Regions from separate parts of the Shinella sp. Sh6 genome, predicted to be linked through region 1. Evidence: predicted binding sites of a transcription regulator. Region 1 holds the regulator's gene; each other region holds the start of a gene.
What was found. Region 1 encodes LexA, which represses DNA repair genes until DNA is damaged. Its sites were predicted from a motif close to TGTTCNNNNTGTGTTCNG; they were not measured.

Region 1 (10,700 bases):
GGCTTCGCCATGCCGGAACGGCGCTCGCCCTCCTCGGCCTCGTCCTTGCCTTCCGGACCGATGGGCGGGCGCCTGAAGTGCTCGTATCGGAGGACGGCCGGCTCGTCGCCATATTGGGAAAGGAAAGCGTATCGACGAACCGCGCGCGGCCGCCGGATTTCATCTGGTCGCAATGGCGAAGGGCGCTGCGACTCGCCGATCCGCAAAAGCCAGCCCTGCGCAGGACCGCGGGCCTTGCCGTGGAGGACACCTCGAAGCCCGAGGTCACCGGCAAAAGGCCGCGCCGAAAGGCCGACCGCGAAAAGGCAGGAACGGCAATGGCGTCCGCCCTTGCCGCAGCAAGAAGCAGCAACGCCTTCGTCTGCGAGGCGAAAGCCTTCTGCGCCGCGGTCTCGCCCAGCGGCTGGCGGATCGTCGCGCTGGAGGACACGGCCTTCCTCGGCACGGCCTGCGATGCCGCAGACCTCGTCGTCGTGCCCTATGCCCTGAGGCTTGACGCCTGCCGCTCCGGCGCAAGGCTGGTGACGGCGCGGCATCTGCGCCGGAGCGGCGCATTGGAGATCGGGCCAGCGACCGGGCCGGAAGCATCAAGCCTTGCGCAGGCCCATGTCACGCAGGCGGTGGAAAGCGTCGACCGCCCCTGGTCGCGTCATCGCACCTACGATTGGCGCACCGGCCGCTTCGAGCCTCCGGCAAGCGGGCAGGCGGAGGATCAGTTGTAACGGCGGATGAGGCCGACGAGTTTGCCCTGGATCTTCACGCGGTCCGGGCCGAAAATGCGGGTCTCGTAGGCCGGGTTGGCGGCTTCGAGCGCGATGGAGGCGCCCTTGCGGCGGAAGCGCTTCAGCGTCGCTTCCTCGTCGTCGACAAGCGCCACGATGATCTCGCCCGGATTGGCGGTGCTGCCATTGCGGATGATGACCGTGTCGCCGTCGAGGATGCCGGCCTCGATCATCGAATCGCCGCGCACTTCCAGCGCATAATGGTCGCCGCTGCCGATCATCTCGGCGGGCACAGTGATGTCGTGCGTGTTGTTCTGGATGGCCGAGATCGGCACGCCGGCGGCAATGCGCCCCATGACGGGCACCGAAACGGATGTGGAAATCTCCGGCACGGCCGGCGTGCGCGCGGCGGGAGCGGCCGGCGCCTGCTGCTTGCCCCGGCTTCCCTCGATGACGGAGGGGGAGAAGCCGCGACGGGGCTGGAGGCTCGTCGAATAGGCCTCGGGCAGCTTGATGACCTCCAGCGCCCGCGCCCGGTTGGGAAGGCGGCGGATGAAGCCGCGCTCCTCGAGCGCCGTGATGAGGCGGTGGATGCCCGATTTCGACGCCAGGTCCAGCGCGTCCTTCATCTCGTCGAAGGATGGAGGAATGCCCGATTCCTTCATACGCTCATGGATGAACAGGAGGAGTTCCTGTTGTTTGCGCGTCAGCATGGCATCCCCGTTGAGAATCGTGAAACAAATCCAGAACAGACACTATCCGTTCCGCATGTGTTCCGCAAGGGCTTCCTGAACAATAATATGACTGTTCAGGCCTCGGGATCGCGCAGGAGCAGGACGTCGCAGGGGCTGCCGGCGGGCACGGCAGGCGCGCCCGGCGGGCGCACGAGCAGGCCTTCCGCCGCGGCGAAGATCTTCATCATTGACGAATCCTGCCTGTCGAACGGCGTGACGGAGAGCGCGCCGGAGGCAGTGCGCTCGACACGCGCGCGGACATAATCCTGCCGGTGGTCGTTTTCTCCGAGCGGAACGGCGGTGACGGCGGGGCACAGGCGGCTGCGGGCGGGAAGATGCGCCAGACGCCGCACGAGCGGCTCGAGGAAGAGCAGCGAGCAGACGAGGCTGGACACGGGATTGCCCGGCAGGCCGACGACGCGGATATCGCCGAGCCGGCCGACCATCAGCGGCTTTCCGGGGCGCATGGCAATGCGCCAGAAGTCGAGTTCCATGCCGGCTTCGCCAAGCACGGGCCGAACGAGGTCGAAATCGCCGACCGAAGCGCCGCCGAGCGTCACCAGCACGTCGATGTCGCGCGAAAGCGCCTCGCGCACCGCGGCGAGGATGGCCTCCCTGTCGTCGGCGACGATGCCGAGGTCGATCACCTCCGCGCCCGCCTCGCGCGCAAGGGCCGCGACGCCGTAGGTGTTGGAGGCGACGATCTGGCTTTCGCCGGGCGGCGTGCCGGGGCGCACGAGCTCGTCGCCGGTCGCCAGCAGCGCGACGCGGGGGCGGGCATAGACCGTCAGGTCCGGATGGTTCATCGCCGCGGCGACCGTCAGGCGGCCGGCATCGAGGACGTCGCCGGCCTTCAGCACGATCTCGCCTTCGGAGAAATCCTGCCCGCGCGGGCGGATGTGGCGGCCTTTCGGCGTCAGGAAGGTCGTGCGGATGCGGCCGTCCTCCAGCACTTCGGCATCCTCCTGGAGAAGGACGGTATCGGCGAAGGCGGGCAGCGGCGCGCCGGTGAAGATGCGCACGGCCTCGCCCGGGCCGGCCGTTCCCGCGAAGGCGTGTCCGGCGGAAGAGGTGCCCGCGACCTTGAGCACCGAGCCGAGCTCGGCGATATCGGCATGGCGGACGGCATAGCCGTCCATCGCGGAATTGTCGAAGGGCGGCTGGGTGAGGCGGGCTGCCACGTCGCGGGCGAGCACGCGGCCGGCGGCCTCGTGCAGCGCGACCGTCTCCGTCCGCTCCACCGGCCTTGCGGCGGAAAGCAGGCGCTCCAGCGCATCGGCGACGGGAAGCAGCGCCATCAGGCCTTCGCCCCGCGCCTGTAATCGCCCGAGCGGCCGCCGGACTTTTCGAGAAGGCGGATGCCGCCGATCTCCATTTCGCGGTCGGCGGCCTTGGCCATGTCGTAGATGGTGAGGCATGCGACGCTGACGGCTGTCAGCGCCTCCATCTCCACGCCGGTGCGGCCGGTGAGCTTGGCCATCGCCTCGACGCGAAGGCCGGGCAGGGCGCGATCCTCGCGGATCTCCACCGTCACCTTGGTCAGCATCAGCGGATGGCAGAGGGGGATGAGGCTCGACGTCTGCTTGGCGGCCATGATGCCGGCAAGGCGCGCCGTGCCGATCACGTCGCCCTTCTTGGCGTCGCCCTTGAGGATGAGGTCGAGCGTTGCCGGCGCCATGCGGATGAAGCCTTCGGCAAGGGCGATGCGTACGGTCTCCGTCTTGTCGCCGACATCGACCATGTGCGCCTCGCCCGAGGCGCCTATATGGGTGAGCGTGCGGGTGTCTTCCGCCATCATTCCGCCGCCAGCATGCCGGCATCGCCCGTCAGCAGTTCGCGCGTCGCCGCCGTCACGTCGTCCTTGCGCATCAGGCTTTCGCCGACGAGGAAGGTGGAAATGCCGACCTTGCCGAGGCGCACGCAATCGGCATGCGTGAAGATGCCGCTCTCGCCGACGAGCAGCCGGTCGTCCGGCACCATGCCGGCGAGCTTTTCAGAGACCGCGAGGTCCACCTCGAAGGTGCGCAGGTTTCGGTTGTTGACGCCGACGAGCCTGGATTTCAGCTTCAGCGCGCGCTCCATCTCGGGCTCGTCATGCACCTCGATCAGCACATCCATGCCGAGCGAGAAGGCGGCGTCTTCCAGCGCCTTCGCGGTGTCGTCGGAAAGGGATGCCATGATGAGGAGGATGCAATCCGCGCCCCAGGCGCGCGCCTCAAGCACCTGATAGCTGTCGAACATGAAGTCCTTGCGCAGGGCCGGCAGGCCGCAGGCCGCACGGGCGGCGGTGAGGAATTCCGGCGCGCCCTGGAAGCTCGGCGTGTCGGTGAGGACGGAAAGGCAGGCAGCGCCCCCTGCCTCGTAGGCCTTTGCCAGCGCCGGCGGATCGAAATCCGGACGGATGAGACCCTTGGAGGGGCTGGCCTTCTTGATCTCGGCGATGAGGCCGAAACGGCCTTCCGCCTTGCGGTCCTTGAGGCTTGCGAAGAAGCCGCGCGGGGCCTCCTGGTCGCGGATGCGGGCGCGAAGCTCGGCGGTAGAGACGCGGGCCTTGGCGGCGGCGATCTCCTCCAGCTTGTAGGCCTCGATCTTCTTGAGGATATCGGTCATGGCCAATCCTACTCCGCGGCGGCTTCGTTGGAAACCGTGACGAGACGGTCCAGCGCGGCGCGGGCGCGCCCGCTCTCCAGCGCCTCGGTCGCAAGGCGCATGCCGTCCTTCAGCGTCTCCGCCTTGCCGGCGACGACGAGCGAGGCGGCCGCGTTGGCAAGCGAGATGTCGCGGTAGGGCATGTGTGCGCCGCCGAGCACGGACAGGAGCGCGGCGGCATTGTGCGCGCCGTCGCCGCCGCGAAGATCGTCGAGCGTTGCCGGCGGAAGGCCGAAATCGGCGGGGGTCAGCTCGAAGGTGCGGATCTTGCCGTCTTCCAGCGCGGCGACCTGCGTCGTGCCGGTCGTGGTGATCTCGTCGAGGCCTTCGCCGTGCACGACCCAGATGCTCTCCGAGCCGAGATCACGCATCACCTCGGCGATCGGCACCAGCCATTGCGGCGAGAAGACGCCGAGGAGCTGGCGCTTGACGCCGCCGGGATTGGAGAGGGGGCCCAGCAGGTTGAAGATCGTGCGCGTGCCGAGCTCGACTCGCGAGGGTCCCACATGCTTCATCGCCGGGTGGTGGAGCTGCGCGAACATGAAGCCGAGGCCGGCATCGTGCACGCAGCGCGAGATATCGGCCGGGCCGATGTCGAGCTTGACGCCGAGGCAGGAGAGGGCGTCCGCCGTGCCGGACTTGGAGCTCAGGGCCCGGTTTCCGTGCTTGGCGACGGGAACGCCGGCGCCGGCGGTGATGATCGCCGCCAGCGTCGAGATGTTGTAGGTGCCCGCGCCGTCGCCGCCCGTGCCGACGATGTCCATGGCATCGGCAGGCACGGAGACCGGCAGCATGCGCGCGCGCATCGAGCCGACGGCGCCGTAGATCTCGTCCACGGTCTCGCCGCGCACGCGCAGCGCCATCAGGAAGCCGCCGATCTGCGAGGGCGTGGCGGCACCGGACATGATGATCTCGAAGGCGCCGCGGGCGTCCTCGCGGTCGAGCGCCTTTCCGGCGGCGACCTTGGCGATATAGGATTTCAGGTCGGACATGCGGCTTCCGCCTCCTTCATCGCGTGCTTTGTTCGGCAAGCGTCCGGTTGATGGAAACGCCGTAGGTCGTCTGGAGCGAGCTGACCATCTGGTCGAGGATATCGTCGCCGCTGGCGCGGGCGACGGCGACGATCTGCTGCTCGTCGTTGGAGAGCGCGTCGGGCGCCGCATCCGCGTTCACCTCGGTCACCTTCAGGAGGATCTGGCCTTCGCCGTCGACGCCGGGCGTGTTGGCGACGACGCCGAGCGGGCCGGAGAAGGCGGCATTGACGGCCTCGGGGCTCAGCACCGGATCCTGCGCGCCGCGATGAAGGCCTGTCTTGGTCTCGACAGCCATGCCGAGCTCGCCGGCGATGGCGGCGAGCTCCTCGCCCTTGCGCACGCGCTCGGCCAGTTCGGAGGCCTTCCTGGCAAGCGCCTCGCGCTGCTGCTCGGCGGTCCAGTCGGCGACGACGCGGTCGCGCACCTCGTCCAGCGTACGGTCGCGCTCGGGGATCACGTCGAGCACTTCGTACCAGGCGTAGCCCTCGCGGCCGACGTCGATCGGCTGGGTCTCCATGCCGACATCGGTCTTGAAGACCTCGCCGAGAAGCGTCTTCTCCTCGGGCAGGCCGTCGATCTCCTCGCCCTTGTCGTCGTTGCCCTGCGCATCGGCGGCATCGACCGTCACGGCCTTGAGGTTGTTCTTCGCGGCGGCTTCCTCGAGGCTGGCGCCGTCGGCGCGGGCGTCCTCGATGCGGTCATGCACGGCGAGGATGCCGTCGGCGGCGTCCGCAAGCGCGAGTTCCGTGCGTAGGTCTTCCTTCACCTCGTCGAAGCTCTTCACCGTCTCCGGGTGGATATTCGTCACGCGCAGGATGATCGGGCCGAAGGTGCCGTCGATGACCGGCGTCGTGCCGCCGTTTTCGGCGACGGCGAAAGCCGGTGCGGCGAGCTTCTGGTCCGGCACGTTCGCCTCGGTGAAATCGCCGAGCATGACGTCGGAGGGCTTCTTGCCCTGTTCGGCGACGAGCGCGTCGAAGGTCGTGCCGGAGGCGAGCTTGGCGGCCGCCGCGTCCGCGCTCGCGCGGTCGGCGAAGGTGAGCTGCTCGATCGTGCGCGTGGCGGGCGTGCGGTAGTGGTCCTTGTTTTTCTCGTATTCGGCCTTCAGCGCCTCGTCGGTGACGGTGGCCTTGTCCGCCAGGTCCTTCGGCTCCAGCGAGACATAGACGAACTTGCGGTATTCCGGTGCGCGGTACTTCGCCTTGTTCTTCTCGAACCAGGGGGCGAGCACGTCGTCGCCGGGCGCCTTGACGGGATCGATATTGGCGTTGCTGAGAAGCAGGTAGTCGATCGTGCGGGCCTCGTTGCGGTACTGGCGCAGCGCCGCCGTCAGCACTTCGGGCGCCTTGTAGCCGTCCGACACGGCTTCCACGACCTGGGTGCGGATCGCCACCTGGCTGCGGTTGTTGATGTAGTCGGCCTCGCGCAGCCCCGCATTGCGCAGGATGGCAGAGAAGGCCGTGCGGTCGAACTGGCCGTTGACGCCGCGGAAGGCCGGATCGTCGGCGATCAGCTGGGCGAGGCGGCCTTCGGAAAGGCCGAGGTTCATGTCGCGCGAAAGCTGGTCGAGCGCGGCGCCCGCGACGAGCTCGGCGAAGACCTGGTTCTCGACACCGAAGGCGCGGGCCTGCTCGGCGTTGAGGCGCATGCCGAAGCGCTGCGACATGGCCGCGACCTGCCGCTCGTAGGCAAGGCGGAAGTCCGTCGGCGAGACCTTGACGTCGCCGACCGTGACGACGGCATTCGACGTGCCGGTGACGAGGGAACTCGAAACGCCCCAGACAGCGAATGAACCGACCAGAATGATCAGCAGGGCTTTTGCCACCCAGGTCTGGGCGGCGCTTCTCAGGGCTTCGAGCATCGTCTAAAATTCCTCATGACGGCGGCCATGCGGCCGGAAACCGTCTCTTAACGGAAAGTTTGCGGGAATTGAAGGGTGCAGCGCGCATCCGATGCAAGGACCGCGCGCCCCTTCGGCATGCCGGCCCGATCCTGCCGATTTCTTTTGCCGGCAAACGAAATATTTCTGAATTTACTGGCATATTCTGGCCGAAAGCCACTGTCATAATTTGAAAATCCATGATCGGATACGCGATCAATCTGATGAGTCCGGCAGCGGCGGGCATTACGGGAGGAAAACGGTTGGAATCCACGATCGTCATGATCAACCTTTTCGGCGCCGTCGCGCTGCTCCTCTTCGGCCTTGCCCAGGTGAAGGACGGCATGACGCGCGCCTTCGGGGTGAAGCTGCGCTCCGGGCTGGCGCTCGGCACGCGCGGGCCGGTGCGTTCCTTCCTTGCCGGTTTCGTCGCGACGGTCGCCCTCCAGAGCTCCACCGCCACCGCGCTGATGGTCGCCTCCTTCGTCGAACGCAACCTGATGCGCGCGCGCATGGCGCAGATCGTGCTGCTCGGCGCCAATGTCGGCACGGCCGTTACCGCCTGGCTCGTGGCGACGGGCATCGAATCGATCTCGCCGCTCATCATCCTCGTCGGCGTCGTCTTCTATAAATCGTCGGGCTCCACCGCCCGGCAGGGCCTCGGCTCCGCGCTCGTCGGCATCGGCCTGATGCTGCTGTCGCTGCACCTCCTCAGCCTTGCCACCGAGCCGATGCGCCAGTCGCCCGCGCTTGCGGCCTTCCTCACGCTGCTCGGCGATGCCTGGCCGGCCGCGCTCGCCTTCTCCACGGTGCTCGCCATCGTCTCCTCGTCGAGCCTTGCCGTCGTCGTGCTGATCCTGTCGCTTTCGGCCATGGGGATCCTTTCGCCGGCGCTGACGGTCATCCTCGTGCTCGGCGCCAATCTCGGCGGGGCCGTGCCGCCGGTCATCGCCACGATGAAGGCCGCCGCCTCCGCGCGCCGCGTCACGCTCGGCAATCTTCTCGTGCGCGGGGCAGGGTGCCTCGTCGTGCTGCCCTTCGCCGCGCAGGTGGCCGATCTTCTCGCCTTGCTGCCGATCCCGGCGGCAAAGCTGCCGGTGGACGTGCACCTTGCCTTCAACCTCGTGGTCGCGCTGGTGCTCTGGCCGCTTTCCGGCCCGCTGTCGAGCCTCATGGAAAGGATCGTGCCGGAGGACAAGAAGGAGGAGGGCGGGCCGAAATATCTCGACGACGCCGCGCTCGCGACGCCGGTGGTGGCGCTGTCCGGCGCGACGCGCGAGGTGCTGCGCGTCGGCGATCTCATCGAATCCATGCTGATCCGCACCATGCGCGCCTTCAACGACAACAATCTCGCGCCGCTGAACGACATCGGCGAACTGGAGCGGCAGGTCGACGTGCTCCAGCAGGAGGTGAAGATCTATCTTTCGCGCCTTGGCCGGCAGGGCCTGACGGGCGAACCGGCGGCCCGCTCTATCGTCATCATCGACTACGCCATCAACCTCGAGCATGTCGGCGACATCATCGAGAAGGGCCTTCAGGAGCAGGTGCGCAAGAAGATCGTCAACGGGCTGAAATTCTCCGAGGACGGCTACAAGGAACTCGCCAATCTCTTCAACCTGACGATCGAGAACCTGCGCATCGCCCAGACGATCTTCGTGACGCGCGACGCGGGACTGGCGCGCCAGCTCGTCGAGGTGAAGGTGGACGTGCGGCGCATGGAGAAGGAATCCTCCGAACGGCACCTGGAGCGGCTGCGCGACGGGCGGATCGACAGCCTCCAGACGAGCTCGCTCCATCTCGACATGCTGCGCGACCTCAAGCGCGTCAACGCGCATCTCGTCTCCGTCGCCTATCCGATCCTCGACGAAAGCGGGCTTCTCACCGAAAGCCGCCTGCGCAACAGCGCGAGCTGACGCTGCGAAATCCCTTTGTGTCCTGCCGTCGCTTTTTGCTAAGGAACGGGCCGCATGACGGGTGAACGAGGGATTCCCATGACCGCAGACCGGACGAAACGCACTTGCCTGGCCGTGATCCTCGCCGCCGGAGAAAGCACGCGGATGAAGTCCTCGCGCTCCAAGGTGCTGCACCCGGTCGCCGGCCAGCCGATGATCGCCCATGTGGTGGAGGCACTGGCGAAGGCCGGCATTTCCGATATCGCGCTTGTGCTCGGCCGCGACGCGGAGAAGGTCGAGGCGGCGGCCCGCAACGGCGCCGTGCGCAGCTCGGTCCATATCCAGACCGAACGGCTCGGCACGGCCCATGCCGTGCTCGCCGCCCGCGAGGCCATCGCCAGGGGCTACGACGACGTGCTGGTCGTCTTCGGCGACACGCCGCTCATCACCGAGACGCCGCTGATCGTCGCGCGCGAGGGGCTTGCGTCCGGCGCCGACGTCGTCGTCATCGGCTTCCGGACGGCCGATCCGACCGGCTACGGCCGCCTCGTCATCGACAAGGGCGAGCTTCTGGCGATCCGCGAGCACAAGGACGCCAGCGAGGCCGAGCGCGCCATCACCTATTGCAACGGCGGCCTGATGGCCATCGACGGGCGCAAGGCGCTCGACCTGATCGAAAAGATCGGCAATGCCAATATCAAGGGCGAATACTACCTCACCGACATCGTCGAGGTCGCGCGCGCGGCCGGCGGCCGGGCTATCGCCGTCGAGGCGCCCGAGGAAGAGCTGACCGGCTGCAACACCCGCGCCGAGCTTGCCGTCATCGAACGGCTCTGGCAGCAGCGCCGCCGGCACGAAATGATGCTCGACGGTGTGTCGATGATCGCGCCGGAAACCGTCTTCCTTGCCTACGACACGAAGATCGGCCGCGACGTCACCATCGAGCCCAACGTCGTCTTCGGCCCGGGCGTCACCGTCGAGAGCGGCGCGACAATCCATTCCTTCTCGCATGTCGAGGGTGCGCACGTTTCGGCGGATGCCGAGGTCGGCCCCTATGCGCGTCTGCGGCCGGGGGCTCGCCTCGGCGAAGGCGCCAAGGTCGGAAACTTCACCGAGGTGAAGAAGGCGGAGATCGGCGCGGGCGCCAAGGTCAACCATCTCAGCTATATCGGCGATGCCTTCATCGGCGCGCATACCAATGTCGGCGCCGGCACCATCACCTGCAATTACGACGGCATCAACAAGTTCGTGACGCGCATCGGCGAGAACGCCTTCATCGGCTCCAACACGGCGCTGGTCGCGCCCGTTTCCGTCGGCAACGGCGCCTATGTCGCCTCCGGCAGCGTCATCACGGCGGACGTGCCGGACGATGCCGTCGCCTTCGGCCGTGCGCGGCAGGAGAACAAGGAAGGCCGGGCCGTGCTCATCCGCGAGCGCAACCAGGCGATCAAGGCGGCGAAGAAGAAGGCCGCCGAATAGGCCGGCCGGTGGGCGCGCCCACGTTAACGCTTGCAATCGAAAGTGAGCGCGCCCGTGTTGCGCCGCGATGAAAAAGCTCTACGAAAGAGCGCAAATCGAAGCGTCTCGAAAGAGTGGAGCAGTCTATGTGCGGAATTGTCGGTATCGTCGGAAACCAGCCGGTCGCGGGCCGGCTTGTCGATGCCCTGAAGCGCCTTGAATACCGGGGCTACGATTCCGCCGGCGTCGCCACCATCGTTGACGGCAGGCTGGAGCGCCGCCGCGCCGAGGGCAAGCTGTTCAACCTGGAGAAGCGCCTTGCCGACGAGCCG
Region 2 (10,700 bases), on a different replicon from region 1:
GAAGGCGCCCCAGTCGTCGCCGGTCTTGGCCGGCGGCGGGATTTCGGCGAGCGACTGCAGCGGCTCGGGGTCGGCGGCAATCGTGTCGAGGATCTTGCCGGCCGTTTGCGGCCCGATGCCGGGCAACAGTTTCAGCACCCGAAAGCCGGCAACGCGGTCGCGCGGATTCTGCGCGAACCGCATGACCGCCAGCATGTCTTTGACGTGCGCGGCGTCCAAAAACTTGAGCCCGCCGAACTTTACGAACGGGATGTTTCGTCGCGTGAGCTCGATTTCCAGCGCGTTGCTGTGGCTCGAGGTTCGAAACAGCACCGCTTGCTGTTTCAGCGCCATGCCGATCTCGCGGTTGGCCAACACCTGCTCGACGATATAGGCGGCCTGGTCGATCTCGTCCTTGACCGTCACCAGCATCGGCCGTTGCTCCGAGGCGCGGTCGGTCCAGAGGTTTTTCGTGTAGCGCTCCCGTGCGAGTTCGATGACGGCATTGGCGGCAGCCAGGATCGGCTGGGTCGAGCGGTAGTTGCGGTCGAGCGTGATGACGTCTGCCGGCTTGGGTGAGAATTCCTGCGGGAAATCCAGGATGTTTCGGATGGTTGCCGCACGGAAGGAATAGATCGATTGCGCGTCGTCGCCGACAACAGTCAGGCCGCGGCCGCCGGGCGCGAGAGACATCAGGATCGACGCCTGCAGGCGATTGGTGTCCTGGTATTCATCGACAAGGATGTGGTCGAAACGGTTGCCGACGTCCTCGGCCAGCTCGGGCTCTGAAACCATCTGCGCCCAGTAGAGCAACAAGTCATCGTAGTCCAGAACGTTCTGCGCCTGCTTGGCTTCAACGTAGGCGGCGAAGAGCTGCTTCAGCTCCTCTTCCCATTCCAGCACCCACGGATACGAGGACTTCAAGATGTCCTTGAGCGAAGCCTCGGAATTGACGACGCGGGAATAGATCGCAATGCAGGTGCTTTTGGTGGGGAACCGGCTCTGCTTGGCGGAAAAGCCCAACTCATGCCGGACGAGGTTCATCAGGTCGGCGCTGTCCTCGCGGTCGTGGATGGTGAAATCGACGCTGAGACCGATCTGCTCGGCATACATCCTCAAGAGCCGAGCGCCGATACCATGGAACGTACCGGCCCAGGCCAGCGCGTCGGTCATGATGGCGGCATTGTCGCCCAGCACTTGGCGGCAGATGCGCTGCACCCGGCGCGCCATCTCGGATGCCGCACGGCGGGAAAACGTCATCAGCAGGATCCGCCGCGGATCGGCGCCATTGACGATCAGATGTGCGACGCGGTGCGCCAGCGTATTGGTCTTGCCGCTGCCCGCGCCGGCGATGATCAGCAGCGGTCCGCCGATTTTTCCGTCCGGCAGGCCAATGCCGTGCTCGACCGCCTCGCGCTGCCGGTCGTTGAGTTTTTCGAGATGCGCCGCCGCCATTTGTCCCCAGACACCATAAGAAAATTTCCCTGACCCTCCTATTGCCGGATATCTCCTTGATGCAGCTAAGGGATTCGTTTCAACGACTTAGCCGAGGGGCGGTTTCCGGAGCGGAGGCCCGATTGACTCAGTTGGGCAATCGGAACAAATAATGAACATATCAGCTTAAAGAACCGCTGGAAACCCTGAAGGAGCAACAATTCTGCCGTGGCCAAACCTGCCTTCAATCCCGTGCTGGCAGAGCTTCGCGAGCGCATCGAGCAGCTTGAAGGCGGCTCGCAGCGCGCAAGGCAGGTCCTGCCTTTCGGCGTCGCCGAGGTCGATCGGGCACTGCCGGGGGGAGGGCTTGCCTTCGGGGCGCTGCACGAGGTCGCCGGCGGCGGGGGAGGGACCGTCGATGGAGCCGCGGCGGCGCTGTTCGTTGCCGGCATCGCCGCCCGATCACGAGGCAAGGTTCTTTGGTGCATGACGCGCCCGGACCTGTTTTTTCCTGCGGTCGCCCAGGCCGGGCTCCATCCGGATCGCGTCGTCTTCTGTGAAAGCGACCGCGAAGAGGAGGCGCTGTCGGCGATGGAGGAGGGATTGTCCTTCGGCGGACTTGCAGCCGTGGTCGGCGAACTTGTCCGTCTGCCGATGACCGCCTCGCGGCGCCTACAGCTGGCGGCGGAAAAGACCGGCGCCATGGGCATCGTGCTACGGCGATGGCGACGTCAGAACGAGGCGTCGGATTATGGGCAGCCGACGGCCTCGACGACGCGATGGCGCATCAGCACCCTGCCGTCGGAAAGACTACCTGTTGCCGGCGTCGGGAGGGCGCGCTGGCTCGCAGAACTGATGCGCGTGAAAGCCGGCGAATGTGCCGAATTTGAAATTGGAGCCCCCGATGCCCAGGGTCGTATCGATCTACTTCCCACAACTCGCGACGGAGCGGATCAGACGGCACGCTGGCGAAGCCTTGCCGGCTGACAAGCCACTGGTCGTCATTGCCCGCCGCGGATCGAAGCGATGGATCTCCGCCGCCGATCCCGCCGCATTGAAGCTCGGCCTGCGCATCGGCATGGCCGCCAGCAAGGCGCAGGCCATGGTCGCCGATCTTCTCATGGTCGATGCGGCTCCGGCCGAGGATGCGGCCGCACTCGAACGGCTGGCGCTCTGGGCGCTCCGGCAATATAGCCCGGTTGTCGCGGTCGATGGTGCCGACGGTCTCGTCATTGATACGGAAGGTGCTGATCACCTGCACGGCGGCGAAGCGCTGCTCGTATCGGGCCTCGTCAATATGCTGCGCGGCCGCGGGCTGACGGCGCGCGCCGCCGTCGCCGACACCTGGGGCGCGGCGCATGCGCTCGCCCGGCTGCTGGCGGCGGAAACGACCGTCGTGCCGGTGGGTGACGTAACGAAAGCCGTCATCGACCTGCCGATCGTCGCCCTGCGACTGCCGGCGGAGATCGTCCAGGACCTGCGTGTTCTCGGCATCGATACGGTCGGCCAACTCTCGGCCATGCCACGTGCGCCGCTGACGTTGCGGTTCGGGCCGGAGCCCGCGCGCCGGCTGGATCAGATGTTTGGCCGCATCGCCGAACCGATCGAGCCGATCCGCACGCCGGAACTTGTCGAGGTCGCCAAGAATTTTGCCGAGCCCATCGGTGCGCCGGAGACCATCGCCAAATATGTCCGCCGGCTGGTTGGCCAGCTCTCGGCCCGTCTCGCCGAAGACGGTCTTGGCGCGCGGCGCTGCGATCTCTTCGTGCATCGCGTCGATAATACGCGTCAGCATCTCCGTGCCGGCCTTGCCAAGCCGGTCCGCGATCCCGCGCGCCTGTCAAAACTGCTCTGCGACCGCATCGAGACGATCGATCCCGGTTTCGGCATCGAGAAGCTGGTGCTGGTCGCCGTCTTTGCCGAGCCGCTGGAGGAACGTCAGGTCGCTTCCTCGCTGATCGAGGAGGAGGTCGCCGACATCACCCCGCTGGTCGACATTCTCGGCAATCGCGGCCTCCGGCTGTTCCGCGTAGCGCCCGTCGCTTCCGACGTGCCGGAGCGATCGGTCCGGCGCATCGCGGCGACCGCGCCCGACATCGGCCAGGCCTGGGCGGTGAAATGGCCGCGGCCGACGCGGCTCTTCGCAAACCCTGAACGCATTGAGGTCATCGCGCTCCTGCCGGACCAGCCGCCAGCGATATTTACCTGGCGCGGCAAGCGCCGGAAGGTCGTGCGCGCCGATGGCCCGGAACGGATTTTTGGCGAATGGTGGCGCCGGCCGCGCGAGTTCCAGGCGGTCAGGGATTATTTCGTGGTCGAGGACGAGCTTGGCGAGCGTTACTGGGTCTATCGCGCCGGCGACGGCATCGATCCGGAGACCGGCTCGCATCTGTGGTTCGTGCATGGGGTGTTCGGATGACACGTTATGCCGAGCTTCAGGTTACGACGCATTTTTCGTTCCTGCGCGGAGCATCCAGCGCCGATGAACTGTTTGCCACAGCGGCCGCACTCGGCATCGATGCGCTCGGCGTGGTCGACCGCAATAGCCTCGCCGGCATCGTACGCGCCTGGGAGGCGGCCAAGGCGACCGGCATTCGGCTTGTCGTCGGTTGCCGGCTCGACCTGACCGACGGCATGTCGATCCTCGTCTATCCCATGGATCGCCCGGCCTATTCGCGGCTGACGCGGCTGCTGTCGCTCGGCAAGAGCCGAGGCGGCAAGGGAAACTGCCTGATCGATTTTGTGGATGTTGCCGAACACGCCGCCGGCATGATCGGCATCCTTGTGCCAGACGAAGCCGATGAGATCTGCGCCGTCCAGCTTCGCAAGATGGCCGATCTATTCGGGGATCGGGCCTATGTCAGCCTGTGCCTGCGCCGCCGGCCGAACGACCGCATGCGCCTGCATGGCATTGCCACCATGGCCGCCCGCGCAAAAGTGAGGACGGTCGTCACCAACGATGTGCTGTTTCATGAGCCGAGCCGTCGGCAGCTGCAGGATGTCGTGACCTGCATCCGCACTCGCACGACAATCGATGATGTCGGCTTCGACCGCGAGCGTCATGCCGATCGCTTTCTCAAGGCGCCGGAGGAGATGCACCGGCTGTTTGCCGAATACCCGGAAGCGCTCGCCCGCGGACGCGAGATTGTCGAGCGATGCAAGTTTGATCTGAAGGAACTGCAGTACCAGTACCCGGAGGAGGCCATCGTCCCCGGTCTCGATCCGCAGCAATCGCTGGTCAAGTTCGTCTGGGAAGGTGCCGCGGTTCGTTATCCGGAGAGCGTTCCCGACAAGGTGCGGAAAACCCTGCGCGATGAGCTCGAACTGATCCGGACGATGAACTATGCGCCCTATTTTCTGACGGTTTTCTCGATCGTCCGTTTCGCGCGATCGAAGGGCATTCTTTGCCAGGGCAGGGGCTCGGCCGCCAATTCGGCCGTCTGCTACTGTCTCGGCGTCACCTCCATCGATCCCGACACCAACGACCTTCTCTTCGAACGCTTCATCTCCCAGGAACGGGACGAACCGCCCGATATCGACGTCGATTTTGAACATGAGAGGCGCGAGGAGGTCATCCAGTGGATCTACAACACCTACGGTCGCAGCAAGGCGGCGCTCTGCTCGACCGTAACTCGCTATCGCGCGAAAGGCGCATTGCGTGACGTCGGCAAGGCGCTCGGTCTGCCCGAAGACATGATCGGCCAGCTATCGTCGGGCGTCTGGGGCTGGTCGGAAGGGGTCTCAGAGCGCCAGATCCGGGAGAACAACCTCAACGCCGCCGACTACCGGCTGAAGCTGACGCTGGAACTGGCGCAGCAGCTGATGGGTGCGCCGCGCCATCTCGGCCAGCATCCCGGTGGCTTCGTCTTGACCCATGACCGACTCGACGATCTCGTGCCGATCGAGCCGGCGCGCATGGACGATCGCCAGGTCATCGAATGGGACAAGGACGATATGGAGGCGCTGAAATTCATGAAGGTCGACGTGCTGGCGCTCGGCATGCTGACCTGCATGGCCAAGGCTTTCGCGCTGATGGCAGAGCACAAAGGTGAGGTTTGGGATCTCGCGTCCATTCCTTCCGAAGATTCCCGCACCTATGCGATGATCCGCAAGGCAGACACGCTCGGCACCTTCCAGATTGAAAGCCGGGCGCAGATGTCGATGCTGCCGCGCCTGAAGCCCCGCACATTTTACGACCTGGTCGTGCAGGTGGCGATTGTCAGACCCGGACCGATCCAGGGCGATATGGTGCATCCCTATCTCCGCCGGCGCGAAGGTAAGGAGCCGGTTGTCTATCCGACACCCGAACTGGAGGCGGTGCTCTCGAAAACCCTCGGTGTCCCGTTATTTCAAGAGTCGGCCATGAAAGTCGCCATGGTCTGCGCCGGGTTTACCGGCGGCGAGGCGGACCAATTGCGGAAATCCATGGCGACCTTCAAGTTCTCCGGCGGCGTCAGCAAGTTCAAGGACAAGCTCGTGGCGGGGATGGTCAACAACGGCTACACGGCCGAGTTTGCCGAGCAGACGTTTTCGCAGCTCGAAGGGTTCGGCTCCTATGGCTTTCCCGAAAGCCATGCCGCCAGCTTTGCGCTCATTGCTTATGCGTCGAGCTGGGTCAAATGCCATCATCCGGATGCGTTTTGCGCGGCCTTACTCAACTCGCAGCCGATGGGATTTTACGCGCCGGCGCAGATTGTGAGGGACGCCGCCCAGCACGGGGTCGAGATCAGGCCGGTCTGCGTCAACGCCTCGCGCTGGGACTGCACGCTCGAGCAAGTTGACGGAAGCCGTCATTGCGCGGTCCGCCTCGGCCTGCGGATGGTGAAGGGGCTCTGGACGGCGGACGCCGCCCGGATCGTTGCGGCGCGCGCCGACGATCCCTTTACCTCGGCCGACGATCTTTGGCGACGGTCGGGCGTTCCTACGGCCGTGCTGGTGAAACTCGCCGAAGCCGACGCCTTCCTGCCGTCACTACGGCTTCAGCGGCGCGACGCGCTATGGGCGATCAAGGGTCTGCGTGACGAGCCGCTTGAGCTTTGGGCCGCGGCCGCCGAGCGCGAAGCGCGCCAGATCGCGGAAATGCAGGAGCCGTCGGTTTCCTTGCCCTCCATGAGGGCAGGGCACGAGGTCGTCGAAGATTACGCCCACACCGGCCTTACCCTTCGCCAGCACCCGGTCGCTTTTCTCCGCAAAGACCTTCGCCAGAAGGGAATGGTCACATGCGCCGAGGCGATGGCCGAGCGTGACGGCCGCTGGCTGATGACCGGCGGCCTGGTGCTCGTTCGCCAGCGCCCCGGCTCAGCCAAGGGCGTTATGTTCCTGACGCTCGAGGACGAAACCGGGATCGTCAATGCGGTGGTCTGGCCGACGCTGTTCGAACGCCAGCGCCGCGTTCTTCTCTCCGCATCGATGATGGCGATCAACGGAAAAATCCAGCGGGAAGGGGACGTCGTCCATCTTGTCGCGCAGCGGCTATTCGATTTGTCGGACGATCTCGGCCGGCTGGGTGAGCGGGACGAGCAGTTTCCCTTGCCTCATGGAAGAGGAGACGAGTTCGCGCACGGCAATGGTGCGCCGGATCCGCGCGAACGGCCGAAGGCGGCGGCGCCCGCACGCGACATATTCGTCCCCGATCTTCTGATCGACCGGCTGAAGGTGAAGAGCCGGAATTTTCACTGATAGCCTGGGGCTCTCCGGCTCAGCGAAGAGCATTTCGCTCCAGCGTCCAGGCGGCCTATCCGATTTCCGGGAGGACGTATCGGGTAATCACGAGCGCGTCCTCCTCGACGGAAATCTCGATGATTTCGTTGAGAAGCTCCTCACTGTTCGCCAGCTCGTCCAGCACGGCATCGAACATCTCGCGTTGCCGAGCCGGCAGAACCTGCGGGACGATGATGACGAGGCCCGCATGCAGCTCCTCCTTCGCATAGAGCTTTCGGAAGTCGCGGGCATTGTTCGTCACGAAGGTGAAATTGCCTGGAGCTGTTCCAGGAGGATGATTTTGTGAGGGGAGCGCGCCGGTCACGGAAATCTGCGCGCCGATCGGCATGATGCGCCGCCAGATGACGATCTGGCTGAACAGGTCCACGCGAGACGCCAGCGGTGACGCGGGCGCTGGCGGCAGGCGGTGAGGGGGGCGGCTGGTAAGAGAGGGAGAGGGGGGAAGGGGCGTTCGTGGCGGATTGAGATGGCTGGAGAGAGGCTCCGGCCAGTCCGCCGCGGAGACATGACATGGCACAGGCCATTCAGAAAATCGCGCTCAACGTCGGACGCGATATCCCCTTCAACAAGCTCGTTCTCAGCCAGCAGAACGTGCGCAAGACCAAGGCCGGCGTCTCTATCGAAGACCTTGCCGACGACATCGCTCGCCGCGGGCTGCTGACCAGCATCAATGTGCGCGCCGAAATCGATGCCGAGGGTAAGGAAACCGGCATCTATCGCATTCCTGCCGGCGGCCGCCGCTATCGCGCCCTCAAGCTGCTGGTCGACCGGAAGCAGCTGACGAAGACCACCGGCGTCCCCTGCATCGTCAGCGAAGGCGAAACGCTCGAAGCGGAGGACTCGCTTGCCGAAAACGTCAATCGCGCCGATCTTCATCCGCTGGATGAGTTTCGCGCGATGATGGTCCTGCGCGAGCAGGGGCTCGACGAGGAGGAAATCGCCGCCCGCTTCCACATCTCGGTTGCGACGGTGAAGCAGCGCCTCCGCCTGGCAACAGTATCGCCCCGTCTGCTCGAACTTTACGGCGATGACCAAATGAAGCTCGGCCAGGTCATGGCGTTCTCGATCACCAAGGATCATGCCCGGCAGGAGCAGGTCTGGGAGACGATTTCGCGCACGCAAAGCACCGATCCCTACTACATCCGCCGGCTGCTGACCGAAACGGCGATCCGGGCGAGCGACCGCCGCGCGGTGTATGTCGGCATCGAAGCCTATGAAGCCGCCGGCGGCATTGTCATGCGGGATCTCTTCGAGCAGGACAACGGCGGATGGCTCCAGGATCCGGCGCTGCTCGAACAGCTCGTGCTGGAAAAGCTGACGGCTGGCGCCGAGGCGCTGAGGACCGACGAGGGTTGGAAGTGGGTCGATTCCGCCATCGACTTCCACTTCGGCCACGCGTCCGGCCTTCGCCGCCTTTACGGCAAGCAGGCGGAACTCACCGAAGAAGAGCTGGCGCGTCATGATGCCCTGACGGCAGAATTCGACAAGCTCAACACGGAATATGAAGCTGCCGATGACTATTCGAAGGAGACGGAAGCGCGCCTCGATGATCTTGATTCCCAGCTGCAGGCGCTGAATGAGCGACCCTTTGTCCTCGATCGCGAGGACGTCGCTCGCGGCGGCGCCTTTATCTCGCTGGCCGCCAACGGCGAACTGAGAATCGAGCGCGGCTTCGCCCGGCCGGAAGACGAACCCGTTACCGATGCTGAGGGCGGCGATGACTTCGAGCAGAACGGTGACGATGGCGACGACACCGCCGCGGAAGGTGGTGGTGTGACGATCAACGGCAAGCCCGTTGGTGTCGAGGAGCCGGACGAGGACGACGGCAAGATCCGCCCGCTGTCGGAACGGCTCGTCGAGGACCTGACTGCCGCCCGCACGCTTGCGCTCAGGAATGCGCTCGCCAATGAGCCGCTGGTGGCCTTCGTCACCGTGCTCCATCTTCTCGTGCTGAAGACCTTCTACCACTACGGCACGGCGTCTTGCCTGGAAATCACCGTGCAGCATACGGTCTCGACCAAGACGCAGGGCCTTTCCGACACGGTCTGGGCGAAGGAGATCGAGCAGCGCCAGGAGAGCTGGGGGCATGATCTTCCCGGTGACGCGGACGCGGTTTGGGACTACCTGATCGCGCTCGATCAGGACAGCCGGATGGCGCTGTTTGCGCATTGCGCGTCGATGTCGCTGAACGCCACGATCCAGCAATGGAATCGCCGGAGCAAGGAAAACCAGCATGCCGTGCAGCTGGCCCAGACGATCGGGTTCGGCATGGTGGGGGCGGGCTGGACGCCGACGGTCGACAACTATCTCGGTCGCGTGACCAAGGCGCACATCCTGCAGGCCGTTCGTGAAGCAAAGGGCGAGCAGTCGGCCCAGCTTATCGATCACCTGAAGAAGCAGGACATGGCGCGCGAAGCCGCCCGGCTGCTCGACGGCAGCGGATGGCTCCCGGAAGTGCTGCGCTATCCTGCCGATGCAATCTGCGAGGAGGTCGGGATTTCGGAGACGAACGATGTGGTGGCCGTGGACGAGGACGTCGAAGCCGGCGAGGTCGTGCTACCCGCTTTCCTGACCGAAGACCTGGATGGCGAGCAGACGGCCTCCGATCCTGATGACGACCAGGGCGGGCATCTCGAGGCCGCGGAATAATTCCTCAGACCACCAGCGATCAATCCAGGGCCCGGCCGTCGCGCCGGGCCCTTCTGTTTTTCGAAATTCGGAGACGAACATGTCCGTCATGACCATCTACGAACGCGCGCCGATCGGCGCGATGATCGCCTTTCGCAACTCTGTCCCGCGGCCATCCGAAGAGGACGCCGATGCCCTCGCTGCCTGGAAGAAAGGCAATGGCTTAGGTTGGCTCGTTCGATGCACGCCGCCTCGTTCCAGTATCATTGGGTCGGCGGCAGGCGCGATTACGCTTCTACCGGGCGCGTTTCAAATGGATCTCGATGCTGCGATCGCCGCCCGGCAAGCCTTCCCACTCGATAGCGATCTCTCGTTCGAGGTTGTCCGTCGCCCCGTCGCCGGCGAAGTTCGTGTCCTTCAGGAATACGGCGCCCACAGCATCCTGCTCTACCTTGCCCCAAGCATGGTCGACGCCCGTCGCTGGGTCGAAGAGAGCGGTCACATCAATATCCGCCTCGAAGAGGTTTGCGTCGAGGAGATCTGCGCGGATGTCATCGAAGGACGGGCCGCCTGATGCGCAACGACACCTACGACGAACTTGAGCGCATCGCCAACAAAGCAGGAAGGGACGGGGTCATCCTGCTCTTGCCGGTCAGCCGCCGGGCTGAACGGAAAGACCTTTCGCGCCGCCGTATGGAGCGCCTCTCGGACCTCGCCAGTTCTAAGAGCGGCTTCAGTCCTATCCTGCGCGATCGCAACGGGGACCAGGTTGACGGTTTGCCGTTCGACGACTGGTAGCGCGACAAGAAGCTCGCGCTCCGACATGCTCGTCAGTCGCCGCAAGAGGAAGAGGCGGGCAGTTCGGGGGGCGGGTTGCGGGTGCTCCGGGAGGGGGTCCGCAGCTGACTTCTTGCCGCGCCAGATGGCTCACCCTGCGG
Region 3 (10,700 bases), 360 kb from region 1:
GATCCTCAGATCGCGCTCGGAACGCACTTCCTCCTTGCCCGCGAGGTCGATGCCGACACGGGCACGGCCGAATGGTACGGCGTGAGCATGGACAACCAGCTTTCGCCGGCGACGGAAAAGCGCCTCGGCATCACCACGGAGGCCGACGCCGAAGCGCCCGACGCCATCGCCCGCACGCTCGACCGGCTCGACATTCCCGAAGAGACCCGCAATCGCATCTCCGCCCTGATGGGCGAAGGCGCCTCACTCTCCATCTCCGACACGGGCCTCGGCCCCGAAACCGGCAACGGCACCGACTTCATCACCATGACGCGTGAGGTGCCGCAGAAGGCAGTCGCCACGGCGGTGCAGGGCGTCAAGAAGAAGAAAAAGAAGAAGGCATCGTCCGTCACCGTCATCGATTGACCGGAAACGTTTGACATGACGTCAGGGCCGCTCGCTCTTCCGGCGCAGCGGCTCTTTTCGTTGCGTCCCTTGCCGAAACGCTGCAGCAGGAATTGCGCGCACCTCGTCAGGCAGGCCGGGCGAGGAGGCCCGTCGCAAGCGCCCGGAACACCTCGATCGCCTTCGGCAAGACGCCCTTCGGATCGTCGCTTGCCGCGATCCAGAGCGCGGCGTTGAACGCCATGCTGCTGAGGAGCCGGGCGGCCGCCTCGGCATCCACCGGCTTGAGCATTCCTTCGGCAACGAGCTGCTCGACCTTCGCCTGCGTGACCTGCAGGCAGTTGCTCTGGCTCGGCCATTGCGAGGGGTCGCCCAGCACGGCGGGTCCATCGAGCAGGACGATGCGCTGCACTTCGGGGTCGAGGGACATTTCGATATAGGCCGCCCCTTCCGCCAGGAGACCGTTCCAATCGTCTCCTGCACAAGCGCCGATCTGCTTGGCGCGTGTGGCCATCTCCGTGTCGATCTGATGCACGACCGCCGCCAGAAGACCACGCTTGTCGCCAAAAATATTGTAGAGCGCGCCGCGCGTCAGTCCCACATCGGCGGTCAGGTCGTCCATGGAGGCGGCCGCGTATCCCTTCTTGCCGAAGGCCTTGCGCGCCGCGCCGATCAGCTTGATCCGGTTTTCCTCCATCATCGCGATGCGTCGATTCACGCTTTCATCCTCATTCTTTTCATATACGAAACGTATATGAACTTGACATCGCGGCCGCGTACACCCAATTTCATATACGCAACGTATATTAAATTACGATCGTTGTGAAGCATCGTGGCCTCCCCGGCCCCTTCCACCCTTGAAAGAGAGATCAGCCATGACCCAGCGCGAAGCGATTTTTCCGGCGGGCAGACACGCCCTCTACGACGAGCACGGCTATTCGGCCGCGATCAAATCCGGCGACCTCCTGTTCGTCTCAGGCCAGGTCGGCAGCCGTCTCGACGGCACGCCGGAGCCCGATTTCGGGCAGCAGGTGCGCCTCGCCTTCCAGAACCTCGAAGCGACGCTCGCGGCAGCGGGCTGCACCTTCGACGACATCATCGACGTGACGTCCTTCCACACCGATCCCGAAAGCCAGTTCGGCACGATCCTGGCCGTCAAACAGGAGATCTTCGACACGCGCCCCTATCCGAACTGGACCGCGATCGGCGTGAACTGGCTCGCCGGTTTCGACTTCGAGATCAAGGTCGTGGCCCGCGTGCCGGCCGCCGCTTGAGCCTCACACCAGCTCCACGTCGAGAACACCCGGCGTGGAGCGCATGGCGGCGGCGATTTCGGGGGAGATGCGGAAGCGCTCGTTCAACTCCACCTCGATCTCGCGCTGGCCGCTGTCCTTGATGACGATGAAGGAGACGAGGCCGTCGCCCTTGGTGTTGAGATGGGCGGCGATGGAGCGCAGCGGGCCGCTGTCGCGCACGTAGACGCGCAGCGCCTTCTGCGTCTGCAGCGATTCCTCCTCCAGCGAGCGCAGCGTCTGGATGCGAAGGCCGATGCCTTCCGGGCGCTCCTCCGCCTGCACCGTCATCACCAGCGATTTGCCGGGCTCCAGCAGGTCGCGGTACTGGTTCAGCATTTCGGAGAACAGCACCGCCTCGAACTGGCCGGAGGAATCGGAGAAGGCGACGATGCCCATCTTGTTGCCGGTGCGGGTCTTGCGCTCCTGCTTGGAGGTGACCGTGCCGGCAAGGCGGCCAGCCGTCGCGCCGCGCTTCACCGCCGCGGAAAAATCGGCGAAGGTCTGCACCCGCATCTTGGCAAGGATCGGCGCATAGGTGTCGAGCGGGTGAGCCGAAAGGTAGAAGCCGAGCACCTGGAACTCGCGGTGCAGCTTCTCCGAGGCGAGCCAGGGCGTGTAGGACGGCAGCGTGATGACCTCCGGCCCCGTCGCCGCACCCATGCCGAAGATGTCGCCCTGCCCGCTCGTCTTGTTCTCCTGCGCGCGCTGGGCGGCGCCGAGCAGCCGGTCGAGGCCGGCGATCATGGCGGCGCGGTCATGGCCGAAGCAATCGAAGGCGCCGGCGATGATCAGGCTTTCGAAGACGCGGCGGTTGACGAATTTCGGGTCGATCCGCGCGCAGAAATCTTCCAGACTCTTGAACGGCGTATCGCCGCGCACCTCGACGATATGCTGCACGGCCGCCTCGCCGACGCCCTTGATGGCGGCGAGCGCGTAGTAGATGCGGTTCTCGCCCGTCTCGAAATGGGCGAACGAGGTCTGCACCGACGGCGGGATGACCTCGATGCCGAGACGGCCGGCATCCTGCCGGAAATCGTTCAGCTTGTCGGTGTTCGACATATCGTAGGTCATCGACGCGGCGAGGAACTCGACCGGGTAATGCGCCTTCAGATAGGCCGTCTGGTAGGAGACGATGGCGTAGGCGGCGGCGTGCGACTTGTTGAAGCCGTAGTTGGCGAACTTGGCGAGCAGGTCGAAGATGAGGTCGGCCTGCGGCTTCGACACGCCGTTCCTGACGGCGCCGTCGACGAAGCGGGCGCGCTGCTTGTCCATCTCCTCCTTGATCTTCTTGCCCATGGCGCGGCGCAGGAGGTCGGCCTCGCCGAGCGAGTAGCCGGAAAGGACCTGGGCGATCTGCATCACCTGTTCCTGATAGACGATGACGCCCTGCGTCTCTTTCAGGAGATGGTCGATCATCGGGTGGATCGACTCGATCTCCTCCTCGCCGTGCTTGCGGGCGTTGTAGACCGGGATGTTCTCCATCGGGCCCGGGCGGTAGAGCGCGACGAGGGCGATGATGTCCTCGATGCAGTCCGGCCGCATGCCGATCAGCGCCTTGCGCATACCCGCGCTTTCCACCTGGAACACGCCGACGGTCTCGCCGCGCGACAGCATGTCGTAGGTGAGCGTATCGTCGAGCGGCAGGCTCTCCAGCTTCACCTCGATCTTGCGCTTGCGGATGAAATCCACCGCCGTCTTGAGGACGGTCAGCGTCTTGAGGCCGAGGAAGTCGAACTTCACGAGGCCTGCCTGCTCCACCCATTTCATGTTGAACTGGGTGACCGGCATATCCGAGCGCGGATCGCGGTACATCGGCACCAGCTTGGAGAGCGGGCGGTCGCCGATGACGATGCCGGCGGCGTGGGTGGAAGCGTGGCGGTAGAGCCCCTCGATCTTCTGGGCGATATCGAGGAGACGCGCGACGACAGGCTCCTTCTCCGCCTCCTCCTGCAGCTTCGGCTCCTCCTCGATGGCCTTGTAGAGCGGCGTCGGATTGGCCGGGTTGTTCGGCACGAGCTTACAGATCTTGTCGACCTGGCCGTAGGGCATTTCAAGCACGCGGCCGACGTCACGCAGCGCCGCGCGCGCCTGCAGCGAACCGAAGGTGATGATCTGCGCCACCTGCTCGCGGCCGTACTTGCCCTGCACATAGCGGATCACCTCTTCGCGGCGGTCCTGGCAGAAGTCGATGTCGAAGTCGGGCATCGAGACGCGTTCCGGGTTGAGGAAGCGTTCGAAGAGCAGCGAGAAGCGCAAGGGGTCGACGTCGGTGATGGTCAGCGCATAGGCGACGAGCGAGCCCGCGCCCGAGCCGCGGCCGGGCCCGACGGGGATGTTGTGCTGCTTGGCCCATTTGATGAAGTCGGCAACGATGAGGAAGTAGCCGGGGAACTTCATGCGCTCGATGACGCTGAGCTCGAATTCCAGCCGCTCGCGGTAATCCTTCTCCGTATAGCCGGGCGACAGGCCGAGCAGTTCCATGCGGCGGTCGAGGCCCTCGATCGCCTGGCGGCGCAGCTCCGCCGCCTCGGCGCGCTCGGCCTCCTCCGGATCGCCCGTCGCGCCGGTGAAGCGCGGCAGGATGGGCGCGCGGGTCTTCAGCACGAAGGAGCAGCGCTGCGCGATCTCCACCGTGTTCTCCAGCGCCTCCGGCAGGTCGGCGAAGAGCTTCGCCATGTCCTTGCGGCTCTTGAGATAGTGGTCCGGCGACAGGCGGAAGCGGTTGTCGTCGGAGACCATGGCGTTGTGCGCCACCGCCATCAGCGCGTCGTGCGCATCGTAGTCGTCGGGCGCCGGGAAGAACGGCTCGTTGGTCGCGACCAGCGGCAGGTCCTCTGCATAAGCGAGGTCCACCATGCGCCGCTCGTGCTGCTTGTCGTAGCGCCCGTGGCGCTGCAATTCGATATAGAGCCGGTCGCCGAAGAGCCGCTTCAGCGCATGGAGCCGCGCCGTCGCGGCCGCCGGATGGCCGGAGAGGAACGCCATGTCGACGGGGCCGCCGAGCGCACCGGAAAGCGCGATCAGCCCCTCCGTACCCTCCTCCAGCCAGCTCAGGGCGATATGGATCGCCTGGCTGCCCTCGCCGCCGAGATAGGCCCGGCTGACGAGATCGACGAGCCGCGCATAGCCGGCATCGGTGGCGGCCAGGAGCACGATGGACGGCAATTTCGCAAGCTGCGACTGGCCGCCGCGCCGTTCCCCCTCGCCCTCGTCTTCCATGTCGATCGAAAGCTGGCAGCCGATCAGCGGCTGGATGCCCTCGCCGACCGCCTTCTGCGAGAATTCGAGCGCCGCGAACAGGTTATTCGTGTCGGTGATGGCGATGGCCGGCTGCTGGTCGGACGTCGCCTTGCCGATGATCTTCTTGATCGGCAGGGCCCCTTCCAGAAGCGAGAAGGCCGAATGAACGCGCAGATGCACGAAGCCCGGCGTTTCCGCGATCTTTTCGCCATCCGTCTTCAGAGCTTCGTCCGCCATCCGCATCGTCCTTCCAGTGAGAGGAAGAGCTTAAACGGATTCGCAGCCGTCTCGTCCAGCCGGTTCTTGGCTTTGCGCCCGCTTTCCACGCCTTGAAGGCGTGGAGACGATGCATTGGCGTCGGGGAAATGCGGTTCCGTCAGATTCCGAAGAGGATGACGGAGAAGCTGGCGAAGAAAATCGCCATGGAGGTGAATGCTGCAAGTTCGCGAAGAAAATCGGTCATTGTGGCTCCCTTTCCTTTTATGTTTTTATTTTGTTCTATTATTGTTCTCATGTCAACGGCTTTCCACAGCCCCTCTGGACCGGTGCTTTCCGGCGCAATAAGGTCGCCTCGACCAATGGAGGAAAAACGATGAAGCCGCTTGCCGCCGCCCTTCTGCTTGCCGCCGCGCTGCCCGTGAGCGCCCATGCCGCCGACTTTGCGGCAGACCGGGTCGTTGCCATGGCGAGCGGCGACTGGGACAAGGACGGCGTGGCGGACCTGGTGCTGGTGGCACGGCCGGACGACGACAGCGGCGAGGACAACGGGCTCTACGTCTATCTCGCCAAAGCCGGGGAAAACCGGCTGACGCTGGCGCTCGCCCTGCCGAACTCCGTCTGGGGCAACTACACCCTCTACGGCCAGGAGCCGGAGCTTTCGGCGCTTGCCAACGGCTCCTTCACACTGACGACGAAGAACGACGCGGTCGGGCGCGACCGCTGGCGCCAGTCGCTCACCATCGCCTACCGCAACTTCGATTTCATCGTCGCCGGCTATACCTATTCGGCCTATGACACGATCGACAACGGCACGCGGGACTGCGACCTCAACGTGCTGACCGGCAAGGGCAAAAGCGGCGGCCGGCCCGTTGCGGGCCCCGCGCAGTTCGTTCTGCTGAAAGACTGGAAGGACGAGATCGGCCGATCGATCTGCGGGCTGGAGTAGGCCCCGGGCCTACTCCATTTCACGCACGAGGCCGTCCTCGATGGTGACGCGCCGGTCCATGAGGCCGGCAAGCTCATGGTTGTGCGTGGCGATCAGCGCGGCAAGGCCCGACTGGCGGGCGAGCGCCTCCAGCGCCTCGAAGACGTAGCCGGCGGTTTCCGGGTCGAGGTTACCGGTCGGCTCGTCGGCCAAGAGCACGAGCGGCGCATTGGCGACGGCCCGCGCGATGGCGACGCGCTGCTGCTCGCCGCCGGAAAGCTCCGAGGGGCGATGGTCGGCGCGGTGGCCGATGCGCATGTAGTCGAGGAGCTGGGCGGCGCGCTCGCGCGCTTCCGCCCTGGAAAGGCCGCCGATGAGCTGGGGCATCATGATGTTTTCCAGCGCCGTGAATTCCGGCAGCAGGTGGTGGAACTGGTAGACGAAGCCGATCTCGCCGCGGCGGATACCGGTGCGCTGGTCGTCGGAAAGCGCCGCGCAGGAATGGCCGTTGACGAAGACCTCGCCGGCATCGGGCTTTTCGAGAAGGCCGGCGATGTGGAGCAGCGTCGACTTGCCGGTGCCGGACGGGGCGACGAGCGCGACGGTCTCGCCGCTTCTCAGCGTGAAATCGGCCCCCTTGAGGATCGACAGCAGGGTCTCGCCCTGGCCGTAGTGCCGTTCGATGCCCTTGAGTTCCAAAGCGACGCGCGCAGCCATGCGTTTCTCTATCCTATTCGTAGCGGAGGGCCTGGACGGGATCCAGCCTGGAGGCGCGCCAGGCGGGGAAGATCGTCGCGAGGAACGAGAGCACCAGCGCCATGACGATGACCGAGACCGTCTCGCCGGCATTCATGTCCGCCGGCAACTGGCTCAGGAAGTAGAGTTCGGGGTTGAACAGCGTCGTGCCGGAAACCCAGGAGAAGAACTGGCGGATCGATTCGACGTTGAGGCACACGACAACGCCGAGAAGGACGCCGGCGAAGGTGCCGACCGTGCCGATGGCCGCGCCCGTCATGAAGAAGATGCGCATGATGGCGCCCGAAGTCGCCCCCATGGTGCGCAGGATCGCGATGTCGCTGCCCTTGTCCTTCACCAGCATGATGAGGCCGGAGATGATGTTGAGCGCGGCAACGAGCACGATCAGCGTCAGGATCATGAACATGACGTTGCGCTCGACCTGAAGCGCGGAGAAGAAGGTCTGGTTGCGCTGGCGCCAGTCGGTGATGAAGATCTGCCGGCCTGCGGCCGCCTCGACGGGCTGGCGCAAGTCGTCGACCGCATCGGGATTGGAGACGAAGAGCTCGATCGACTGCACGATGCCTTCGGCGTTGAAATAGAGCTGGGCTTCCTCCAGCGGCATATAAATGATCGAGGCGTCGTATTCCGACATGCCGATCTCGAAGATCGCCGAGACCGTGTAGGTCTTCACGCGCGGGTTGACGCCGAGCGGCGTCACGTCGCCCTCGGGCGCCACGAGCGTGATCTGGCTGCCGGCGGTGAGCCCGAGCGCCTCGGCCATGCGCGAGCCGATGGCGACCCCCGTGCCGGCGGCAAAGCCGACGAGGTCGCCTTCCTTGATATGGTCGGAGACGGCCTTCATCCTGGCGAGGTCGTCGGCGCGGATGCCGCGCACCAGCGCGCCCGTTCCGCCGCCGGCCGTACCCTGCGCCAGCGTCTGGCCCTCGACGAGCGGGATCGCCATGGTGACGCCCGGAATGGCGGCCAGCCGGTCGGCGAGCGCGGCATAGTCGTTCAGCGGGCTGTCGACCGGCTGGATGATCATGTGGCCGTTGATGCCGAGGATGCGCGAGATCAGCTCCGTGCGGAAGCCGTTCATCACCGCCATGACGATGATGAGCGTGGCGACGCCCAGCATGATGCCGATGAAGGAAAAGCCGGCGATGACCGAGATATAGGCTTCCTTGCGCCGGGAGCGCAGGTAGCGCCAGGCGACCATCCGCTCGAAGGCGGAGAACGGGCGGCTCTTCTTGAAGGCCTGGGCCTCGGTTGCCGATGCACCGCTCGCTGCGTCCGCCATGGTCTCTCCCCGTTGGCTGGTCTCGATCAGTTGCCGGACGTCAGGCGGTTGATGGCCGCCTCGATGGTCAGCGTCTCGCGTTCGCCGGTCTTGCGGTCCTTGATCTCGACCTCGCCGTTCGCAACGCCGCGCGGGCCGGCGATGACCTGCACCGGCGCGCCGATGAGGTCGGCGGTGGCGAACTTGGCGCCCGCGCGCTCATCCTTGTCGTCATAGAGCACGTCGATGCCGGCCTTCTGCAGCGCGGCGTAGATTTTCTCGCAGGCCGCATCGCAGGCGGCGTCGCCCGACTTCATGTTGATGACGATCGCCTCGAAGGGCGCGATGGCCTTCGGCCAGATAATGCCGTTCTCGTCGTGCGAGGCCTCGATGATCGCCGGCACGAGGCGCGTCGGGCCGATGCCGTAGGAGCCCATGTGCACGGCATGTTCCTTGCCGTCCGGGCCCTGCACCCTGGCGCCCATGACCTCGGAATACTTTGTGCCGAAATAGAAGATGTGGCCGACCTCGATGCCGCGGGCCGAAAGGCGCTCGCCTTCCGGGATCGCCTCGAAGGCGGGTGCGTCGTGCATCTCCGAGGTCGCGGCATAGCGCGAGGTCCACTTGTCGAAGATCGCCTTCAGGCCGGCGACGTCCTCGAAATCCGTGTCCTCGGCGGGCACGTCGAAGCCCAGGAAGTCCTTGTGGCAGAAGACCTCCGACTCGCCCGTGTCGGCAAGGATGATGAATTCGTGGCTGAGATTGCCGCCGATCGGGCCGGTATCGGCGCGCATCGGAATGGCGCGAAGGCCCATGCGCGCGAAGGTGCGAAGATAGGCCGCGAACATGCGGTTATAGGCATGCTCGGCGCCCTCGCGGCTGAGGTCGAAGGAATAGGCGTCCTTCATCAGGAACTCGCGCGAGCGCATGGTGCCGAAGCGCGGGCGGATCTCGTCGCGGAACTTGAGCTGGATATGGTAGAGGTTGAGCGGCAGGTCCTTGTAGGACTTCACGTACGAGCGGAAGACGTCGGTGATCATCTCCTCGTTCGTGGGGCCGTAGAGCATGGGGCGCTCCTGCCGGTCCTTGATGCGCAGCATCTCCTTGCCGTAGGCGTCGTAGCGCCCGCTCTCCTGCCAGAGCTCGGCCGACTGCAGCGTCGGCATCAGGAGCTCGACGGCGCCGGAGCGGTTCTGCTCCTCGCGGATGATGGCGTTGACCTTGTCGAGAACGCGCTTTCCGAGCGGCAGCCAGGTGTAGATGCCCTGGGACTGCTGCTTGATCATGCCCGCACGCAGCATGAGCCGGTGGGAGACGATCTCGGCCTCCTTGGGGTTTTCCTTGAGGATGGGCAGGAAGAAGCGGGAAAGGCGCATATCGGGTTCCGGAGTGACTGATCCGCCCTATTTCGGGAATCGGGCAAAATGACGTTGATTTTCACGCGTTCATAAACGCTTCGCCAACGGAAGGAAACCCGCCACGCGGCGCGGGGCCGCCGGCGCGAAGCACTGTCCACGGCCCGGACAAATGTGGCAGAAAAATGGGGCCGCCAATAACGGAAATTGCGCGAAGCTTGTCAACGGAAAAATTTTATTCCAGTGTAGCAAAAATGCAAAAAAAGCGGATGACAACGCCCAATGTTTGGGCTAGTTTCACGCCACAAAATAGGCAGGGAGCAAAAATTCTTGCCAATTTCGCGGTCAAGTCTTGGGAGGATCAGATCTTTGGCGCGCGTAGACGCTGCCACCGCACAACGGATAGAGATCACGCGATACCTGTAAAACAAGGCTTTCAGCCTTGTTTTTTTTTGCTTTTCATTCACGGCGGCATTTCTGCCGCAACCTTCTCCGCAAAGTCCATGCGTCAAAGACGCACAGCCGCCTTACCCTGCGGCACTCGGCCTCACGTTAGGAGAGGCAAAGTCCCTACCCTGCGCTGCTTTTTCCAGCCCGAACGGGTCGGCGAAACGGGCTTTTCCGCCGGCTTCGCCAAGAGGCGCAAAGGAAGAGTTTTCCGAAAGAACGCGCGCAACGGGAATGACGTGCTTCCCGGCGGTCGGGCTCCGTTAATCTTTAAGGCGGCGGCCTATTCGAAATCCGGATAGAGCTGCGGGATGGCGTCGAGGCCGTAGCCCGACTTCATCGCCAGGATATAGAGGGCGTAGACGATCGCCGAAATGCAGGTGGTGATCAGCACCACGCGGCCCCCGCGAAAGCGCGCCGGCGCGCTCGCCACCGTTCCCAGCACCACCTCCTCGGCTTCCGCCTGCGTCTTCAGCCCGAAGGGCAGGACGGCGAAGAGCGTGAGCCACCAGACGATGAAATAGACGGCGAGATAGGAAAATACCTGCATGGGCGAGCCTCCTGCGACGGGGCTCTTTTACGCCCCTTCCCCACAAAGTTCAAACGGCGCGATGGCGGCGCGCTGTCACACCTGTTCGAGCTCGACCAGCGTGCCGAGGAAGTCCTTCGGGTGCAGGAAGAGCACGGGCTTGCCGTGCGCGCCGATCTTCGGATTGCCGTCGCCCAGCACGCGCGTGCCGCGCGCCGCCAGCCGGTCGCGCGCGGCGAGGATATCGTCCACCTCGTAGCATATGTGATGCATGCCGCCGGCCGGCGCC

Region 2: a site for LexA is predicted at 1,575-1,592, ahead of ACZ5TO_RS20400 (ImuA family protein). Genes of this name have one in related genera too.
Region 3: a site for LexA is predicted at 5,414-5,431, ahead of dnaE (DNA polymerase III subunit alpha). Genes of this name have one in related genera too.

What each region holds. Positions count from the first base shown of each region.
Region 1 covers NZ_AP044005.1:1,571,783-1,582,482, forward strand. The annotation lists gene ACZ5TO_RS07745 (ComEC/Rec2 family competence protein) at 1-722, shown strand, start outside; gene lexA (transcriptional repressor LexA) at 713-1,435, opposite strand; gene ACZ5TO_RS07755 (molybdopterin molybdotransferase MoeA) at 1,531-2,754, opposite strand; gene moaC (cyclic pyranopterin monophosphate synthase MoaC) at 2,754-3,251, opposite strand; gene trpC (indole-3-glycerol phosphate synthase TrpC) at 3,251-4,066, opposite strand; gene trpD (anthranilate phosphoribosyltransferase) at 4,075-5,097, opposite strand; gene ACZ5TO_RS07775 (peptidylprolyl isomerase) at 5,114-7,000, opposite strand; gene ACZ5TO_RS07780 (Na/Pi cotransporter family protein) at 7,282-8,931, shown strand; gene glmU (bifunctional UDP-N-acetylglucosamine diphosphorylase/glucosamine-1-phosphate N-acetyltransferase GlmU) at 9,010-10,389, shown strand; gene glmS (glutamine--fructose-6-phosphate transaminase (isomerizing)) at 10,515-10,700, shown strand, end outside.
Region 2 covers NZ_AP044006.1:425,575-436,274, forward strand. The annotation lists gene ACZ5TO_RS20395 (ATP-dependent helicase) at 1-1,434, opposite strand, end outside; gene ACZ5TO_RS20400 (ImuA family protein) at 1,642-2,400, shown strand; gene ACZ5TO_RS20405 (Y-family DNA polymerase) at 2,318-3,832, shown strand; gene ACZ5TO_RS20410 (error-prone DNA polymerase) at 3,829-7,092, shown strand; gene ACZ5TO_RS20415 (hypothetical protein) at 7,148-7,501, opposite strand; gene ACZ5TO_RS20420 (ParB/RepB/Spo0J family partition protein) at 7,645-9,783, shown strand; gene ACZ5TO_RS20425 (hypothetical protein) at 9,863-10,336, shown strand; gene ACZ5TO_RS20430 (hypothetical protein) at 10,336-10,560, shown strand.
Region 3 covers NZ_AP044005.1:1,209,108-1,219,807, reverse strand. The annotation lists gene ACZ5TO_RS05875 (L,D-transpeptidase family protein) at 1-405, shown strand, start outside; gene ACZ5TO_RS05870 (TetR/AcrR family transcriptional regulator) at 512-1,081, opposite strand; gene ACZ5TO_RS05865 (RidA family protein) at 1,260-1,658, shown strand; gene dnaE (DNA polymerase III subunit alpha) at 1,662-5,156, opposite strand; gene ACZ5TO_RS05855 (hypothetical protein) at 5,512-6,084, shown strand; gene ACZ5TO_RS05850 (ABC transporter ATP-binding protein) at 6,094-6,780, opposite strand; gene ACZ5TO_RS05845 (lipoprotein-releasing ABC transporter permease subunit) at 6,794-8,101, opposite strand; gene proS (proline--tRNA ligase) at 8,128-9,456, opposite strand; gene ACZ5TO_RS05835 (DUF1467 family protein) at 10,166-10,432, opposite strand; gene mce (methylmalonyl-CoA epimerase) at 10,508-10,700, opposite strand, start outside.